DNA from 4 places in the Tardiphaga sp. OK245 genome. Region 1 is predicted to be linked to each of the others. Evidence: riboswitches for the same ligand, from Rfam matches in the RefSeq annotation. Region 1 holds a riboswitch; each other region holds the start of a gene.
The links. A riboswitch is a leader RNA that binds a small molecule or an ion and turns the genes downstream of it on or off. The one in region 1 is predicted to bind cobalamin.

Region 1 (4,592 bases):
GTGCGCGGCTATTGCAGCCACTATGGCCTCAAGACCGACGCCGCCGAGCTGGAGCGAGACGCATTGGAATGGTCGACCACCCGTGGCTCGCGCTCAGGTCGCGTGGCCTGGCAGTTCGTGCAGGAGCTCGCTGGCCGTCTCGGCGTGAAGCTGGCCACAAAGTAAAGGCAAATGCCGCCCCGTCATGACAACGGAGCGGCAGTCGATTTGTCCTAGACGAGGCTTCGCAACTCGCGTGCTGCCGCGACCATGTTGACGAGCGCAGGCCGCACCTCATCCCATTTGCGGGTCTTCAGCCCGCAATCGGGATTGATCCAGAGCTGGGAGTCCGCCAGCCGCTGCCGTGCAAGCTTGAGCAGATCGACCATATCGCGCGTTTCAGGCACCCGCGGCGAGTGGATGTCATAGACCCCGGGACCTATCTCGTTCGGGTACTTGTAGGTCCTGAACGCATCGAGCAGTTCCATCTTCGAACGTGACGTTTCGATGGAGATCACATCGGCATCCATGGCACCGATCGCATCGATGATGTCGTTGAACTCCGAGTAGCACATATGCGTATGGATCTGCGTGTCATCCCGCACGCCTGACGAACAGATGCGGAAGCTCTCCACGGCCCAATCGAGATAGGACTTCCATTCCGATTTGCGCAGCGGAAGCCCTTCACGGAGTGCCGCTTCGTCGATCTGGATCATGCCGGCCCCAGCCTTCTCCAGATCTGCCACCTCATCGCGGATCGCGAGCGCAATCTGCCGACAGGCAACTTCGCGGGGAATATCGTCGCGCACGAACGACCAGTTCAGGATCGTGACAGGCCCTGTCAGCATAGCCTTCATCGGCCTCTCGGTGAGCGACTGCGAATAGTGCCACCATTCCACGGTCATGGGATGCGGCCGGGACACGTCTCCAAACAAGACAGGAGGCCGCACATAGCGGGAGCCATAGGACTGCACCCAGCCATGCTTGGTGAAGGCGAAGCCGGAAAGTTGCTCGCCAAAATACTGCACCATGTCGTTGCGCTCGAACTCGCCATGCACCAGCACGTCGAGACCGATATTCTCCTGCCAGCGCACTGCCCTCGCCGTTTGGTTTTGCAGGAACGTCTTGTAGGCGGCATCGCTGAGCGTGCCCCTGACATGGGCCCCGCGAGCGTTTCTCACTTCCGCGGTCTGCGGAAACGAGCCGATGGTCGTGGTCGGAAATGCCGGCAGCTTGAAGCGCCGATGCTGCTCGCTCGCGCGCGTGGCAAAATCGCTGCTGCGACGACGCATAGTCGCATCAACAGAAGCGACGCGTTTGGTGACAGCAAGATCGTGGATCTTCGACGATGCGACCCGCGCGGCTGCCGCCGCATCCGACGCAGCGAGCTTTGCGGCGACATCCGCGCGACTACCAGCCAAGGCGGATCCGAGCGCCGCCAGTTCCTCCATTTTCTGAACTGAAAAGGCCAGCCAGCTTCTGACGTCCGGATCGAGCTCGGTCTCAAGGCCGAGATCGATCGGCACATGCAGCAGTGAGCAGGACGGCGCCAGCTCAACGCGATCCCGCCCCAGCAGATCGACCATGGGTTCCAACCCATCGAGCAGACTGGACAGATCGGACCGCCATATATTACGTCCATCGATCACGCCGAGCGAGAGGATCATGTCCTTCCGCGCCTTCGCAGCGACTTCATCGAACTGGTCCTGCGCGCGGACCAGATCGAGATGAAGCCCGGCGACGGGAAGCGACAGGGCCAGATCGAGGTTGTCGCCCAGCTCACCAAAATAGGTGTTCAGCATGATCCTGAGTTGCGGAACCGCTTCGGCAAAAGCCGCATAGGTCTTCTGCAGTGCCTGCCGAGCGGATGCGTCGAGATCGAGCACCAGACACGGCTCATCCAGTTGCACCCACTCGGCGCCGCTGTCGGCCAATTCCCCAAGCACATCAACATAGACGGGCAGCAATCTGTCGAGCAGCGTCACCGGATCGAATGACGCATCCGCACTCTTGGCCAGCTTCAGATAGGTTACAGGCCCAACCAGCACAGGTCGTGTCTGATAGCCCAGCGATCTCGCCTCTTCGTACTCCTTGATCGGCTTGCGCGATGCGAGACTGAACGTCTGATCCGGCGTCAGCTCCGGGACCATGAAATGGTAGTTAGTATCAAACCACTTGGTCATCTCCTGCGCTGGTACGCCTTGCGACGTATCATGCGCGTGAGACCCATGCGTACAGGCCTCGTCATGCGCATCGCCTTGTGATCCACGTGCCATGGCAAAGTAGGTTGCGAAGGAAACGTCTCCGCCCTTCCAACCATAGACCTCAGGAATGGCACCGACCATGACGCTGGTATCGAGCACCTGATCGTAGAAGGAGAAGTCGTTCGACGGCATGACCGTGATCCCGAGCGACTTCTGACGCGCCCAATTTGCGGCACGCAGCCCGACGCCGACATCGATCAGCGCGTTCTCGTCGATTGCACCGGACCAATAGCTTTCCAGCGCCATCTTGAGTTCACGCCGCGGACCGATCCGTGGCGTACCCAATGTAGCAACACGCAGTGAGGAAGTAGATTTGGAAGTGATAGACTTTGACACAGTAGACATGGCTTAACCCCAATGATTGGGGGCAAAAGGCCAAAGTGACACGTCTGGATTCCACGACGGCAGTCGCGGAATCGCAACCGCACCACCGGGACACCCCGCCCGAGGACGTTTATGTTGTCGAGGCAGGTCTCCTGGCTCGCGGGTCAATGCTGCTGTCCGGCCTTCCCAAAACCTTTGCAGGTCTCAGTGACTTTAATGGACAGCGGCTCACCGCTTACAGTTGCGGGGGCAGCTCCGGCCTTGGCTTAACGCCTCACCGGCTTCCCTCTTAGCTTCGGGCAAACCTTCCCGAAGAACCACGACATGTCCACATATGGGCAACATCGCGCGGCAGTCAACCGAGCTTGCGCGCGCAAGCTGCCCACTCGCAGCAGCGCGCTGAAGACTCCGGAGCTGGAGTGGGCCGCAGCCCCGGGATCAAACGCATCAAGCCCGGCACGAGGCCGGGCTTGCTTAAATGCGAACTACACTTCGTGGATTGCGCTTACGCCCCGTTGAGGAACTGCAGCGGATCGACCGGCGACGAGCCCTTGCGGATCTCGAAGTGAAGCTGCGGCGAAGTAACCTCACCGGACTGGCCGGACTTGCCGATCACCTGACCGCGCTTGATGGTCTCGCCACGCTTCACCATCAGCTCACTCGCATGGGCATATGCGGTGACGTAGCCGTTGGAGTGACGAACGAGGACCAGATTGCCGTAACCCTTCAGCTCGTTGCCGGAATAGGCAACGACGCCATCTTCGGCAGCCTTGATCGGCGTGCCTTCCGGCACGGCGACGTTGATGCCGTCGTTGGACTTGCCATTGGTCTTGGCGCCATAGCCTGTGACCACGCGGCCGCGCACCGGCCAACGGAACGTCGGCAAAGCGCCGGTTGCGTCAGCGGCTTTAGTCGGCGATTCCGGCGTGGTTTCTTCAGGCGTCGTCGTGGCACTTGCGAGACGGGCCTTCTGTGCGGGTTCGGCAGAAGCAACACGGGCCACGGCAGCGGACGTGACCGCGCCAGCCGGAGCAGCCGTCACGGCTGCGACGGGCGCAGCGAGCGGCGCGGCTGCAGGAGCTGCATTGGCCGTACGCGCGCCGGGTACCGTGATCTTGGAGCCGAGCTTCAACTGGGCAGTCGGCGCCAGACCATTGGCGCGCGCGAGTTCGGCCACCGGCACGTTGTTCCGGCGCGAGATGCTCATCAGCGTATCGCCGCGATTGACGAAATGCGTGGTCGACGCGCCGACGGCAGGTTTGCTCGGAGCAGCAGCAACGGCCGGAGTTGCCGCGGCGCCCTGGCGCGGAATGATCAGCGACTGGCCGGGCGACAGCGCGCGCGGACCCTTGTAGCCATTGGCCTGCAGGATCGCGGCCGACGAGACGTTGTAGCGCTTCGCCAGACCGTCGAGCGTGTCGCTGGTGCCGACGATGATCGAGGTGCCGCCATCACGGGCAAGGCCGTTGGTCGCTGCAACCGAGCGCGGTGCCGTGGAGCCGGTGGTTTCGATCGGCGCACGTGCGGGCGGCGGCGTATACATACCGTTGCCGCCCCCGCTGACGGGAGCAGCCGATGCAACCGGACGGGCTGTCGGATAGGACTGCGGCGCCGAGATCGGCGGCGGCAAAGGCTGGGATTGATACTGCGGCTGCGGATTATAGGCCGGGCGCTGATATTGCGGCAGCTCCTGGCGCTCGACCGGCGCGCGCGGTGCGCGCTGCGGTACCGAGCCGGTGGTTTCACCTTGCCAGCCAAAGCCACGGGACTGACCTGAGTCAAAATTTGGATTCTGAGATAGCCGTGTCTGCATGTCGGCGCTGCAGCCGGCAAAACCGATAGACATCAGCGCCAGCACCGCGACCTGCGGAGCGCGGCGCGAGTAAAGCAACTCGACAACGCTGGACATTGGTTACTCACTCATACGCAACAAACAACTGAATTGAGTAAACACCGTCTCCGTTACCAAGCCTTTAACCTTGCGACCAACACGTGACAGCCGTTCACGAACTTTTTTCAGAGTTC
Region 2 (4,592 bases), on a different contig from region 1:
CGACACTTCCATCGCGTCACGATCGGCGGATTCGACGACCTTTAGCGCGACATTGCCTTCGGCTTCGCGCAACAGGCGGTCGCGGATCAGGCGGCTGGTGACCTTGTCGCCTTCGGTGCCGGCGAGCGGCGAGTTGTTGACGATGAAGGACATCGACACGGTCGGCGGATCGATCGGCTGCGCCTGGATCGGAATTTCAACCGACGGATCGCAGAAGGTATCGGCGACAGTGCCCTTCGGCAGGCCGGCGATGGCAACGATGTCGCCAGCTTCGGCGAGTTCCACCGGCTGGCGCTCGAGACCGCGGAAGGCCAGGATCTTGGTGATACGGCCGGTTTCGACGACCTTGCCGTCACGCGACAGCACCTTGACGGCCTGGTTCGGCTTCACCGAACCGGCCGAGATGCGACCGGTGATGATGCGACCGAGATAGGGGTTGGCTTCCAGGATGGTTCCGAGCATGCGGAACGCACCTTCTTCAACCACCGGCGGCGCGACATGCTTGATGACGAGATCGAACAGCGGCTTCATGCCGACATCATGCGACGCGTCCGGGCTGTCGGCCATCCAGCCGTTGCGGCCCGATCCGTACAGAATCGGGAAATCGAGCTGGTCGTCGGTGGCGTCGAGCGCTGCGAACAGGTCGAACACTTCGTTGACGACTTCGGTGATGCGGGCGTCCTGACGGTCGACCTTGTTGATCGCGACGATCGGCTTGAGGCCGAGCTTCAGCGCCTTGCCGACCACGAACTTGGTCTGCGGCATCGGGCCTTCAGCGGCGTCGACGAGCACGATCACGCCATCGACCATCGACAGGATGCGTTCGACTTCGCCGCCGAAGTCGGCGTGGCCCGGGGTGTCGACGATGTTGATCTGGACTTCATCCCACAGCACCGAGGTGCACTTGGCGAGAATGGTGATGCCGCGCTCTTTTTCGATGTCGTTCGAATCCATCGCGCGTTCCTGGACGCGCTGATTGTCGCGATACGTGCCCGACTGCTGCAGCAGCTTGTCCACGAGAGTGGTTTTGCCGTGGTCAACGTGGGCGATGATAGCAATGTTGCGAAGGTTCATAGGTCTTCTTCTGGTTACGGTCTGGGTGCCCTTGAGCGGGTTCAACAAGACATGCTCGACAACAAAAGGCTTATGCCTTGCGCTCGAGCGCGTTCGATAACTGCCTCGTCTGAAAACGCGCTGGGGCAATCCCTCCAAAAGCAAACCCGGCCAGAAGGGGCCGGGTACTCGGACGCGTTGCGGCGCAATATAGGGGGAAATCGCCGAAAAACAATGCGAATCTGCCAAATGGTTAGCCCAATTTCGGGTCCAGAACCGTGGCCCAAAGGGCCATATCGGCCCGATCCCGCAAGGTAACGGTCATTTGGCCGCTTTGGCCGTCGATTTTGACGTGACCGAAGAACTGCATGCCGGCCGACGGGGGCAAATTCTGCTTATCGGGCCCCGGCGCCTTCACGAAACGGACCTCGGGACCGAAGGTATTGTCGAGCGCCGCCGGGCCGAAGGTTCCGGCGTGGAACGGCCCGGAGACGAACTCCCAGAACGGCTCGAAATCCTGAAACTGCGCCTTTTCCGGATTGTAGTAATGCGCCGCCGTGTAATGCACGTCGGCGGTCAGCCAGACCGTGTTGCGGATAGCGGCCGATTTGATGAAGCGCAGGATGTCGGCGATTTCCAGCTCGCGGCCCCGCACTGGCCCGTCGCCCTGTGCGATGGCCTCAGACCCGGTTTTGTCGGCAGCGTTGTCATAGACGACGAGGCCGATCGGCATATCCGAGGCGATGACCTTCCAGGTCGCCTTCGAGGCCATCAATGCGTGCTTCAGCCAGGCCATCTGCTCCGGACCGATGAAATACGCATCGGGACCATAGCTCTCCTGCAGGTTCGGGCCGTTGGGCCCGCGATAGCTGCGCTCGTCCAGCATGAAGACATCGAGATGCGGGCCGTAATTGAGCGTGCGATAGACGCGGCCAGGCTCGTTCGGATTGACCGAGATCGGATACATCTCGTGAAAGGCACGCGCACCGCGCGCCGCCAGCAGCGTGATGTCGCGCTCCTTGTAGGATGCCGGTAACTGTTTCGATGAAGACCAGTTGTTGGTGACCTCGTGATCGTCCCACTGGCCGAAGATCGGCACCTGCGCATTGAAGGCGCGGACATTGTCGTCCAGCAGATTGTATTTGTGCGCGGCGCGGAATTCATCAAGCGTCTCGGCGACCTTCGCCTTCTCCGGCACCGTGATGGTGTTCTTCCAGATCGTGCCATCCGGCAATTTCGTTTCAGGCAGGATCGGGCCGTCGGCATAGATCGTGTCGCCGGAATGGATCAGGAAATCCGGATTGTGCTTGCGCATGGTGGCATAGGTGACCATGCCGCCATCCTCGGCATTGATGCCCCAGCCTTGGCCTGCGACATCGCCGCCCCAGACAAAGGACACATCGCGGCGATCCGCCGGCGCGGTGCGGAAGCGGCCGATCACGGGCTCGCCGACGATGTCGGTATGCGAGAGATCGCGGAATTTGACACGGTAGAAGATGTCCTGCCCGGCTGGCAGGTTATCGAGCAGCAACTTCGCCGTGAAATCGCTCTCGGGCAGCGCCGTGATAACCGGCAACATGCGCGCATTGCTGAAGGATTCGGTAGTGGCGACCTCCACCATCATCTGCGCCGGCCGATCCGCGCGCGACCAGATCATGCCGCTGCTCGTCCCGACATCGCCGGACTGCACGCCATGCGACACGAGCGGACGATCCGCCGCACGGCTGAGGTAAGGCATCGCCAGGAAGCTTGCGCCTGCTGCGGCTGAGTGCGCGAGGAAGCGACGACGGGAAATATGTAGCGCCATGGCGAACTCCTGATCCTGGCTCTGGCACCAGTGGCTCTAGGCAGATCGCTTGACGCTGCGATGACAAGTGATGCGCAATATCAACACCCGCCAAAGCAAGCTGCGAATGACTGGCAGCTTGATTGACACATTTGGAAATTTCACCTTAACGTGAACGCGACGGTTCCCTTCGGGGATCAAAAGGGAATGCGGTGAGGGGGATCCCCCGATTCCGCGGCTGCCCCCGCAACTGTAAGCGGCGAGCCTGCGCCAAGAGCCACTGGGTGTTCACCTGGGAAGGCGGCGACAGGCACTGACCCGCGAGCCAGGAGACCTGCCGCCAGTCGTGGTCACACGCGAGCACATTGGGCGGGGTGTCCTGGTGGAAGTCACACTGCCTGTTTGAAAGCGGCGGGGCGACTTGGTTTGCGGTGACGTGCCACGTAACCGCGAGTCCTGTTCATGACCTCCGTTTCTCCCGTCGCATTGAAGCGACATACTCCCTTTCTTTATTCTGTTGCTCTCTCCTGCTTTTTGTGTCCGAGCGAAAGCTGGTCGCAAACCTCACAGTCGAGCCAGACGCTCGATCCTGTTGTTGTTCAGCCGTCAGCGACGCCTCAGCGCGCACGCCGCGCCACGAACGGCAATGCATCGCGCGCTGCGCGCTCGCGGCAGCAGCGCAATGTCGCCGCCAATACCGGCGCACCGGTCGCCACGCCGACAGGCGCTGTCTTCGCAGCGCCGACGCTCAACCTCACAGGCACTACATCCACCGGCAGCCGCCTCGGCCTCACGCGCCTGCAGACGCCGGCCAGCGTCGAGGTCATCTCGGCGGAAACCATGGCCGAGCGCGGCCAACAGAACGTCGTCGATGCCGTCACGCAGAATGCCACCGGCATCACCGCCATCGGAGATCCCGGCAATGGCGGCGTCGCCTACAGCACCCGCGGCTTCTCCGGCACGGATTCGGTGAAGATACTGCTCGATGGCACGCGGCTCTATGTCGGCGCGGGCACCGTGAACTTTCCGTTCGACACCTGGTCCACCGAGCGTATCGAGGTGCTGCGCGGTCCGGCCTCCGTGATGTTCGGCGAAGGCGCGGTCGGCGGCGCGATCAACATCATCTCGAAGATGCCATCATGGATTCCGCGCAATCAGGCCGAGATATCGCTCGACAGCAACATGGAACGCCGCATCGCCGTGGACAGCGGCGGCCCGATCAACAAGGACGTCGCCTATCGCATCACCGCCACCGGCAACATGTCGGACGGCTGGGTCGACCGCGGCAACAGCTCGAACATAGCGCTGCATGCTGCCGTGCAGGTCAAGCAGACCGAAGACGTGGTCTGGACGATCTCGACCGACTACGGCGATCGCCAGCCGATGCGCTATTTCGGCACGCCGTTGATCAACGGCCAGTTCGATCCGGCGCTGCGCTTCAAGAACTACAATGTAGGCGACAGCACCATCCGCTGGCAGGATAGCTGGAATCAGGTGAAGACCGAGTGGCAAGTGGCCGACGGCATCTCGATCCGCAACACGTTGTACTATCTGTACAGCAAGCGGCACTGGAAAGAGCTCGAAAATTATGCGTTCAATCCGGCCACCGGCCTGATCGATCGCAGCACCTATCTGGAAATCTTCCACGACCAGCAACAGATCGGCGACCGCTTCGACGCCACGTTCAAGGGCCATGTACTCGGGATGGCCAACGAATTCGTCGCTGGCTTCGACGTCAACCGCATCGACTTCA
Region 3 (4,592 bases), on a different contig from region 1:
GAGAACGGGGTCGGCGCCGTGTGCACCGCATCAGGCATGGCAGCGCTGCATCTCGCCATCGCCACACTGCTCAATGCCGGCGATCACATCGTGGCGTCGTCCTCGCTCTATGGCGGCACCATCAACTTGCTGGCCCACACGCTGCCGCGCTTCGGTATCACCACGAGTTTCGTCAAGCCGCGCGATCTCGACGCCTTCAAGGCGGCGATCAAGCCGAACACCAAACTGGTGATCGGCGAAACCATCGGCAATCCCGGCCTCGAAGTGCTCGACATTCCCGCCGTCGCCGACATCGCCCATGCCGCAAAGATTCCGCTGCTGATCGACAATACTTTCGCGACGCCATTCCTGTCGCGGCCGATCGAGCTCGGCGCCGACATCGTGATGAACTCCGCCACCAAATGGATCGGCGGCCACGGCATCGCTATCGGCGGCGTGATCGTCGATGGCGGCCGCTTCGACTGGCACGCCTCCGGCAAATTCCCGCAACTCACCGAACCCTATGCCGGCTATCACGGCATCGTTTTCGACGAGCAATTCGGCACTGCCGCCTTCATCATGCGCGCCCGCACGGAAGGATTGCGCGATTTCGGCGCCTGTCTCTCGCCGACCAATGCGTTCCAGCTTCTGCAAGGCGTCGAGACACTGGGCATTCGCATGGAGCGCCATATGGCCAATACACATGCGGTGCTCGCAGCGCTCACGGCCAACAAGGCCGTCGACTGGGTGCTGCATCCGTCGCTGGAGAGCCATCCGGATTACGAACTCGCAAAACGCTTGCTGCCGCGCGGCGCCGGCTCCATCGTCTCGTTTGGTATCAAGGGCGGCCGCAATGCCGGCCGCAAATTCATCGAAGCGCTAAAACTCACCAGCCATCTCGCCAATGTCGGCGACGCCAAAACACTGGTCATTCATCCCGGAAGCACCACGCATCAGCAGATGGACGCCGAGCAACTCAAGGCCGCCGGTATCGGCGAGGAGCTGATCCGTCTTTCCATCGGCATCGAAGCCGCCGATGACATCATCGATGACCTCGCGCAGGCGCTGCGCATCTCGCAGAAGGGCTGAGCGATGCAACTCACCGTCAACGGTCACGAGACCTATATCGCGAATGGCGGCCGCACGTTCGATCCTTCCCTGCCGGTGGTCGTGATGATCCACGGCGCCGGCTTCGATCACTCGACCTGGGCGCTGCATACGCGCTGGTTCGCGCATCATGGCTTCGCCGTGCTGGCGCCGGATCTGCCCGGCCATGGTCGCTCAAAGGGTGAAGCGCTCACGACCATCGCCGATCTCGCAGACTGGACCGCAGCATTGATCGAGGCTGCAGGCGCAAAGACTGCGCGACTGATCGGCCATTCCATGGGCTCGCTGATCGCGCTGGAGGCTGCAGCGCGGCATCCCGGTAAAGTCACGCGCCTCGATCTGATGGGCACGGCAGGAACGATGACCGTCGGCCCGGATCTGCTCAAGGACGCCGAAGCCAATCAGCATTCCGCCATCGACATGGTGTCGATCTGGGGGCTCGGCTTTCGCGCCGAACTCGGCGGCAGCCTCGCGCCGGGGTTGTGGATGCATAGCGGTGCACAGCGCGTGCTCGAAGCCACAAAGCCGGGCGTGTTGTTCGCCGATCTCAACGCCTGCAATACATACCAGAATGCGCTGACCGCTGCGGGCCAGCTTGAAATCCCGGTCACGCTCATCCTCGGCGAACGGGACATGATGACTCCTGCCAAGGCCGGCAAGACCCTGGCCGCCGCATTGAAAAACGCCCGCACGGTGATTCTGCCGGGTACGGGCCACATGATGATGGTCGAACGTCCCGACGACGTGCTCGCCGCGCTACAGCACGAGCAATAGAGTCTAGAAGTCTTCGATGACTGTTGCACCGCGCGGCGCGCTGTGCTTCCTGTCCGGTGTTATCGGTGCCTCCGCAAGGAGGTGAAACGGGAATGCGGTGCGGGGAAATGTCCCCTATGCCGCGGCTGCCCCCGCAACTGTAAGCGGCCATTCCAGGTCCACAAAGCCACTGAATTTGCATCGCAGATTCGGGAAGGCGGACCGGGAGACCACCGCGAGCCAGGAGACCGGCCGGTAACGAGTTTCACACTCGTTCGACGGTGGGTCGACGGAAGGGGTTATATGACTATCCGGAATTTGGCCGCAGGCACTGCGGCCGTTGTTGTTCTGTCCTGCTCTCATAGTGCTGCGCATGCGCAGTCCAGTGCCGAGCAGCTCTCCGAAATCGTGGTGACGGCGGACAGAGCACCCGAACAGCTCAATCGCACTGGCAGTTCGATCAGCGTCGTGTCGGGCGAGACCATTGCGACCAGCAATCCCGGCTCGCTGGTCGATGCGCTGCGCACTGTGCCAGGTCTCGACATCAGTGAAAACGGCGGCCCTGGCGGCACCGCGAATGTGCGCTTGCGCGGCGGCAACACCGGCCAGACGCTGGTGATGATCGACGGCATCCGCGTCAACGATCCCACCGCCGCATCGGGCGACTTCGAATTCGCCATGTTCACGCCTTCGGCGATGGAGCGCATCGAAGTCCTGAAGGGCCCGCAGAGCGCGCTCTATGGCTCAGACGCCATGGGCGGCGTGATCAATATCATTACCAAGAAGGGCTCGGGCCCTGCGCAAGTTAACGTGCGCACCGAAGCCGGCAGCTATGGCACTGTCATGACGCAGGGATCGCTGACCGGCACCAACGGTCCGTGGTCCTACGCTTTCACAGGTGGCGGTCAGCATTCGAACGGTTTCTCGCGTTACGGTTATCGTATCCCTGCCCTCGAAGCACGTTTTCCGAATCTCGAAAACGACAGCTTCGATCGCGTCGGCGGCTCGGCGCGCATCGGCTACGATGCAGGCGAAGGCATCCGGCTGGAATCCGGCATCGTCCATTCGTTCACGCGCGCAGCCTACGATGCGGCCAGCGGTACATATCCAGATACAGGATCGTCCACTGACCGCCTGCTGCAAACCGTCTACGGCCGCGTTGGGATCGACTCGTTCGGTGGGGTGTTGACGCACAACATAACTGTCTCGAATACCCATACCGAGCGCTCGTTCAACGAACTCAGCTATCCACTCAGTATGCGGCCGCCGCCGGGCGCGACCGCAAGGATCTTGGATTACTGGGGCAACAGTCTCGGCGCAGAATACCAAGCGACGCTGAAACTTGGCGCTTTCGGCTCCCTGATCTACGGTGCCAAGACCCAGAGCGAAACGGCACAGACTTTCACCACGGGCATCCTTCCGACACCGACTGCAATGACCTCCACATTGTCGAAACGGCAGGACACAAATTCGGTGTTCGCGTTGTGGTCAGTCCCGATAGGAGAGCGGCTTAACATCACCCTCGGCGGCCGTGTAGATGACGTCGTCGATGTCGCTCGCTTCGAGACGTGGCGCGCGACTGCCGCCTATAACATCACGGAGACCGGGACCAAATTTCACGCCAGCGCCGGAACAGGCGCCAAGGCACCAACGCTGTTCCAGCTCTATTCACAGGCCAACGGCACCCCATCGCTTTCCCCCGAAACGAACTTTGGCTACGATGCTGGTATCGATCAGAGCCTGTTCAACGGTCGCGTGGTAGTATCGGTCACAGGCTTCGCAACCGACTACAGCAATCTGATCAACTTTGTATCGTTTACACCTAGTGCATGCGCCGCTGACCAGAAGACGGGTTGCTATAACAACGTCGCACGCGCCGAAACCAGCGGTCTCGAAGTTGGCGCCAATGTGGACGTAATTCCCGGCCTGATGAAGTTCAACGCGGCCTACACCTATCTGCACGCACAAGATCTCGGCAATGATACAGTGCTGGCACGTCGTCCCAAGAACTTCGCCCGCTTCGCACTCACGATCACGCCCACCGACAAGTGGATGATCGAGCCGCGCGTCACGACCGTGTCGAAGCGCTTCAGCAGCGCCAATCAAGTCGGTCAGGTGGATGCCTATACCCGCGTCGATCTCTATACCGAGTACAAGATCGACGCCAACTGGAAGGTCTTCGCCCGCGGCGAGAACATCCTGAATGAGCACTATCAGGAAGTGCTGAACTTCGGCACCACGGGACCTGCGGCCTACGCAGGCTTCAACGCCACATGGTGACCGCAGCGCCAGCAGCACGCCGCCGGACGATCGCCACACTGGCGCTCGTCGGTCTCGTGACACTGCTGGCACTGGGCTCGCTCGGCACGGGACCTGTCAAACTCTCGCCGCTGACGGTGCTCGATGCACTGTTCGGCGGCGGCAGCGACGTGCAGCAGATCATCGTGCGCGAAATCCGCTTGCCGCGCGCGATCCTCGCACTGGCCATCGGCGCGATTCTCGGCCTGTCCGGTGCCGCGCTACAGGGCTTGCTGCGCAATCCCCTCGCCTCGCCGTCGCTGTTCGGCGCGCCGCAATCGGCGGCCTTCGGCGCGGTGCTGATGATCTCGCTCGGCTGGGCCGATGTTCGCTCATGGGCGCTGCCTGTTGCCGGCATCATGATGGCGTTCCTGTCGGTCTTCGTGCTGCTCGGCATCGCCGGTCGCAATGCGGGTCTGCTGTTGCTGATCCTCGCCGGTCTCGCGATCTCCAGT
Region 4 (4,592 bases), on a different contig from region 1:
ACGGCCTTGTCGGGCAGAACGGATTTCTGACAGCGGCGCTGATCGGCGGGATGCTGGTGCTGCTGCCGACCCGGCCGATCCTGTCGGGGATCTGTCTGGGCCTGCTCAGCTACAAGCCGCAATACGGATTTCTGTTTCCGCTGATGTTGATCGCGGCGTCACAATGGAAGGCGTTTGTCAGCGCAGGTATCACCACCGTGCTGCTGGCCGCGGTGTCGTGGCTCGCTTTCGGCACCGAGAGCTGGCAGGCGTTTTTTCACTGGATGCCGATGTTCTCGCAGGCCTTCCTCACCGAAGGCCGCGCGCCATGGGGCAAGATGCAGAGCATCTTCGCACTGGTGCGCTATTTCGACGGTAGCGAGCCGCTGGCCTGGACATTCCAGTGGATCATGATCGGCGCTGTTGTGATCGTGCTGGTGTCGTTGTGGCGCAGCAACGTGCGCTATGAACTAAAAGCCGCTGCGCTGGCAGTCGGCGCCTTGCTCACGACGCCCTACCTTTTCCTGTACGACGTGATGGTGCTTGCGATTGCCATCGGCTTCATCGCCCGTATCGGTCTCGCCGAAGGCTTTCGCAGCCACGAACTGCCGGTCCTCGGCCTTGCTGCTGTGCTCCTGATCGCCTATCCGTTCCTCGGCGCCCCCACAGGTTTTGGCGCAACGCTGCTGGTGGCAGCGTTGATCGCCATGCGCGTCCGGGAGTCTATTCGCTCCACGCCGAGTTCAGGATGATGCTGCAGAAATTCGCGCGCTTGTAGGTGGGGTCGCGGAGGTCGAGCACGTCGGCCTTGACGTTGCCGAAGGTGGTCTCCGGCTTGTGGATCGTCCCTGCAGCGAACGCATCGATGATCCCGTTCTTGAAGTCATGGCCGCGCGGATGGCACGTGCACACTTCTTGGCGCTGATGTTCGGTGAAGGCATCGTAGTCCAGACCCAGGACGTCCATCTCGACGCCTGCGGTCACCAGCGCGACGACAGGCCGTTTGTGCTTGGGAATGCCGGGTGTCGTGTGAAGCGCGATGGCGTCCCAGACATCGTCGATGTCGCGCTCATCGATCCTGTGGCTGCGCAGAAAGTCCGCGGCAGCATTTGCACCATCGACTTCGAAACGTTCATCCTTGCTCGCATAAGGCGCCTGCAGGCCCATGTCGTGAAACATCGCGCCGACATAAAGTAACTCGGAATCGACCTTGAGACCCTTGCGCTGTCCGGCGAGCGCGCCGAACAGGAAAACCCGATTGGAATGATGATACAGAAGATCGCTTTCGGTATCGCGCACCAGTTGATCGACCTGGCGGGCGAGGGCGCTGTCGGGGACTTTGATGCCGGCGATGGTCTTGCTCATGGGATGCTCCTTGCACTGTCGCTATGATGCATCCGTTGTCGTCCGGGGGCTGTGTCCTCGCAATCGCGCCGCACCCTGCAAAGCTGCCATTCGCCCGTGATTTCCTGCCGCAAGACGACTATCTATTCAGAATGACTTGGGCCCGTCCTCGCCGTTGGAATGAAGCCTCACCATGAAGAGCGTTGCCCTCGCGATATTCCCCGGCGTCCAGTCGCTGGATGTGGCCGGTCCGCTCGATGTGTTCATGGAAGCCAATGGCTTCGTTGCGCCGGGCGACGGCTACGACATCACACTTGTCGCTGCAGACTGCGCGCCGCAGCGTGCATCGAACGGTTTGCGGATATCCGCCGATCTGGCGTTCAGTAATGCGAACAAGCCCTGGGATCTGGTGCTGGTGGCCGGCGGGCCTGGGCTGCCGACGGCCGAGGCCGACCCGCAGCTTACAGAGTGGCTGGCCAATGCGGCGCTCCAGGCGGGGCGTTATGGTTCGGTGTGCACCGGGGCATTCGCGCTCGGCCATGCAGGCCTGCTCGACGGAAAGACGGTGACGACGCACTGGCAGAATGCGCCGCTATTGGCGGTGCGTTTCCCCAAAGCGCATGTGGAGTTCGATCGCATCTATAGTCGTGACGGCGCGCTGGTGACGTCGGCCGGCGTCACCGCAGGGATCGATCTCGGTCTCGCACTGGTCCAGGAAGATCATGGCGCGGACGTTGCGTTGGCTGTGGCCAAGCGTCTGGTCGTGGTGGCGCAGCGCCAGGGTGGCCAGTCGCAATTCAGTCCGTATCTGGTACCGCCGGCCGAGCCGGACTCGCCGATCGCGCGAGTCCATGCCCATGTGATGGCGCATCTGCGTGACGCACACAGCGTGGATGAACTGGCCGATGTGGCGGGCATGAGCGCGCGCACCTTCGCGCGGGTGTTCAAGCTCGAGACCAAAATGACGCCGGCAGATTTTGTGGAGGGCGCCCGGATCGACACGGCACGCAACCGCCTCGAAGGCAGCGATCTGCCGCTGAAGGTAGTGGCTTATGAATCCGGTTTCACCACCGCCGAACATATGCGTCAGGTCTTCGTGCGGCGGCTGGGTCTGACACCCAGCCAGTATCGGGCCAGCTTTCGCGCGGTCTGATTCTGCTCAGGCGAGTTGCAGCGAAGAAATCGGATCGCTCGCAGGAAAGCTGTCCATCAGCGCTTCGTTCAGCATCTCGTCGAGTCGGCGCCGGGCGATCTGCTCCGGTGTCTCGAACGCCGTGAGCGCGCCTGCGTGCTCCACGAAAGCGTTGAACTCGGTTCTCTCAGTGCTCGTTGCCAGGTTCCGCACGGCATCCTCCATCGATTGATGTGGCTCTTCTGCGCCTCACGGTCCTTTCGGACAACGAATCGCATCGTGCAGAAACCGCCAACGATCCCGCGGTTTCCGCCACACAAGCGGTTGTCCACTGAACCAACAGCCCTACCGAATTTGTTGCGTTCGGCGCCAATGCTCGCTTGACACTTCACCGCGGGTCACACCAAATGTAGATGTCACGGTCCGCCTGGTCGCAAGACTTGGTGGCTAAGAGGGAAGCCGGTAAAGACGCTGTTTTGCGTCATATTCCGGCGCTGCCCCCGCAACTGTAAGCAGTGAGTCTGTTTCGATTGAAGTCACTGATGCGCAAGCATCGGGAAGGCTGAAACAGACATTGACCTGCGAGCCAGGAGACCTGCCGCGACACCAGAACGTCCATGGGCGGGGTGTCCCAGCGGTCGCTTGCAGGCAATGCCGGCGGATCTCCGCCGTGTATTTTGCAGCGTCCTTTCGGCCCCAGCCCCCATTGCTTGATGCATCACACGGGGTCTTGCCGATGCCTACTTCCTCTTCCGCTTTGTCCAACGGACGCGATGCGGCTCATGCGCCGCTGATTCAACTGTCGCCGGAAACGCTCGCTGCGCCTGCGCGCGAACCCTCGATGCAGATCATCCGGCGCAACGGCACCGTATCTCCCTTCGACGGCAGCAAGATTTCCGTGGCCATGACCAAGGCCTTTCTGGCCGTCGAGGGCCACACGGCAGCGGCCTCGCGCCGCGTCCATGAGGCGGTGGAACAGCTGACCGGCGAAGTCGTGGCGGCGCTGACTCGCCGCGTCGGTGAAGGCCGCACCTTCCATATCGAGGACGTCCAGGATCAGGTCGAGCTGGCGCTGATGCGCAGCGAGCACCACAAGGTGGCGCGCGCCTATGTGCTGTACCGCGAGGAGCGCGCTCGCACCCGCGCGGAGGAACTGGCGGCGAAGCCGGCGCTCGTCTCCACCGCACCGGTGCTGCATGTCACGCTCGCCAACGGCACCCGCGCCCCGCTCGATTCGGCGCGTCTCGCGCTGATCGTCAACGAGGCCTGCGCCGGCCTTGACGGCGTCGATGCCGCCCCGGTGCTCGAGGAAACCCGACGCAATCTCTATGACGGCATCACGCTGGATGAGCTGGCACTGGCCGGCATCATGGCCGCGCGCACGCTGGTGGAGCAGGAGCCGGACTACACCTTTGTCAGCGCCCGCCTGCTGCTCGACAAACTGCGCACGGAAGTCCTTTCCTTCGTTCATGGCAGCCCGACCCACGCGTCGCAGGCCGACATGACCACGCGCTACGCCGAATATTTCGGCGCTTATATCAAGACCGGCATTGCGGCCGAGCTGCTCGATCCCGAACTCGCGCGCTTCGACCTGAAGCGAATCGCTGCCGCGCTGAAGCCGGAAGGGGACCTTCAGTTCCAGTTCCTGGGCCTGCAAACGCTCTATGACCGCTACTTCCTGCATGTGCAGGGCAATCGCATCGAACTGCCGCAGGCCTTCTTCATGCGCGTTGCCATGGGCCTCGCGCTGCGCGAGATCGACCGCGAAGCCCGCGCCATCGAATTCTACAACCTGCTGTCGTCGTTCGACTTCATGGCCTCGACGCCGACGCTGTTCAATTCCGGCACGCTGCGGCCGCAGCTGTCGTCCTGCTTCCTCACGACGGTGGCCGACGATCTCGACGGCATCTTCAAGTCGGTGAAGGACAACGCACTGCTGGCGAAATATTCCGGTGGTCTCGGCAATGACTGGACTCGCGTGCGCGGTCTCGGCGCGCATATCAAGGGCACCAATGGCGAGAGCCAGGGCGTTGTGCCGTTCCTGAAGGTTGCCAACGATACGGCCATCGCCGTCAACCAGGGCGGCAAGCGCAAGGGCGCGGTCTGCGCTTACTTGGAAACCTGGCACATCGACATC

Region 2: it holds a riboswitch for cobalamin, as region 1 does, so the genes downstream of both, BLW80_RS11150 (TonB-dependent receptor) here and metE (5-methyltetrahydropteroyltriglutamate--homocysteine S-methyltransferase) in region 1, are expected to answer to the same signal.
Region 3: it holds a riboswitch for cobalamin, as region 1 does, so the genes downstream of both, BLW80_RS02565 (TonB-dependent receptor plug domain-containing protein) here and metE (5-methyltetrahydropteroyltriglutamate--homocysteine S-methyltransferase) in region 1, are expected to answer to the same signal.
Region 4: it holds a riboswitch for cobalamin, as region 1 does, so the genes downstream of both, BLW80_RS20475 (ribonucleoside-diphosphate reductase subunit alpha) here and metE (5-methyltetrahydropteroyltriglutamate--homocysteine S-methyltransferase) in region 1, are expected to answer to the same signal.

The regions. Positions count from the first base shown of each region.
Region 1 covers NZ_FNWZ01000003.1:715,385-719,976, forward strand. Annotated here, with positions in the region: gene BLW80_RS15945 (ATP-binding protein) at 1-165, shown strand, start outside; gene metE (5-methyltetrahydropteroyltriglutamate--homocysteine S-methyltransferase) at 213-2,567, opposite strand; cobalamin riboswitch at 2,693-2,904, opposite strand; gene BLW80_RS15955 (M23 family metallopeptidase) at 3,073-4,476, opposite strand; gene BLW80_RS15960 (protein-L-isoaspartate(D-aspartate) O-methyltransferase) at 4,584-4,592, opposite strand, start outside.
Region 2 covers NZ_FNWZ01000002.1:937,653-942,244, reverse strand. Annotated here, with positions in the region: gene typA (translational GTPase TypA) at 1-1,074, opposite strand, end outside; gene BLW80_RS11155 (alkaline phosphatase D family protein) at 1,307-2,860, opposite strand; cobalamin riboswitch at 3,006-3,195, shown strand; gene BLW80_RS11150 (TonB-dependent receptor) at 3,302-4,592, shown strand, end outside.
Region 3 covers NZ_FNWZ01000001.1:563,883-568,474, forward strand. Annotated here, with positions in the region: gene BLW80_RS02555 (O-acetylhomoserine aminocarboxypropyltransferase) at 1-1,068, shown strand, start outside; gene BLW80_RS02560 (alpha/beta fold hydrolase) at 1,072-1,860, shown strand; cobalamin riboswitch at 1,907-2,110, shown strand; gene BLW80_RS02565 (TonB-dependent receptor plug domain-containing protein) at 2,143-4,119, shown strand; gene BLW80_RS02570 (FecCD family ABC transporter permease) at 4,113-4,592, shown strand, end outside.
Region 4 covers NZ_FNWZ01000004.1:392,444-397,035, reverse strand. Annotated here, with positions in the region: gene BLW80_RS20495 (glycosyltransferase family 87 protein) at 1-731, shown strand, start outside; gene BLW80_RS20490 (HD domain-containing protein) at 703-1,344, opposite strand; gene BLW80_RS20485 (GlxA family transcriptional regulator) at 1,517-2,476, shown strand; gene BLW80_RS20480 (hypothetical protein) at 2,483-2,680, opposite strand; cobalamin riboswitch at 2,858-3,072, shown strand; gene BLW80_RS20475 (ribonucleoside-diphosphate reductase subunit alpha) at 3,192-4,592, shown strand, end outside.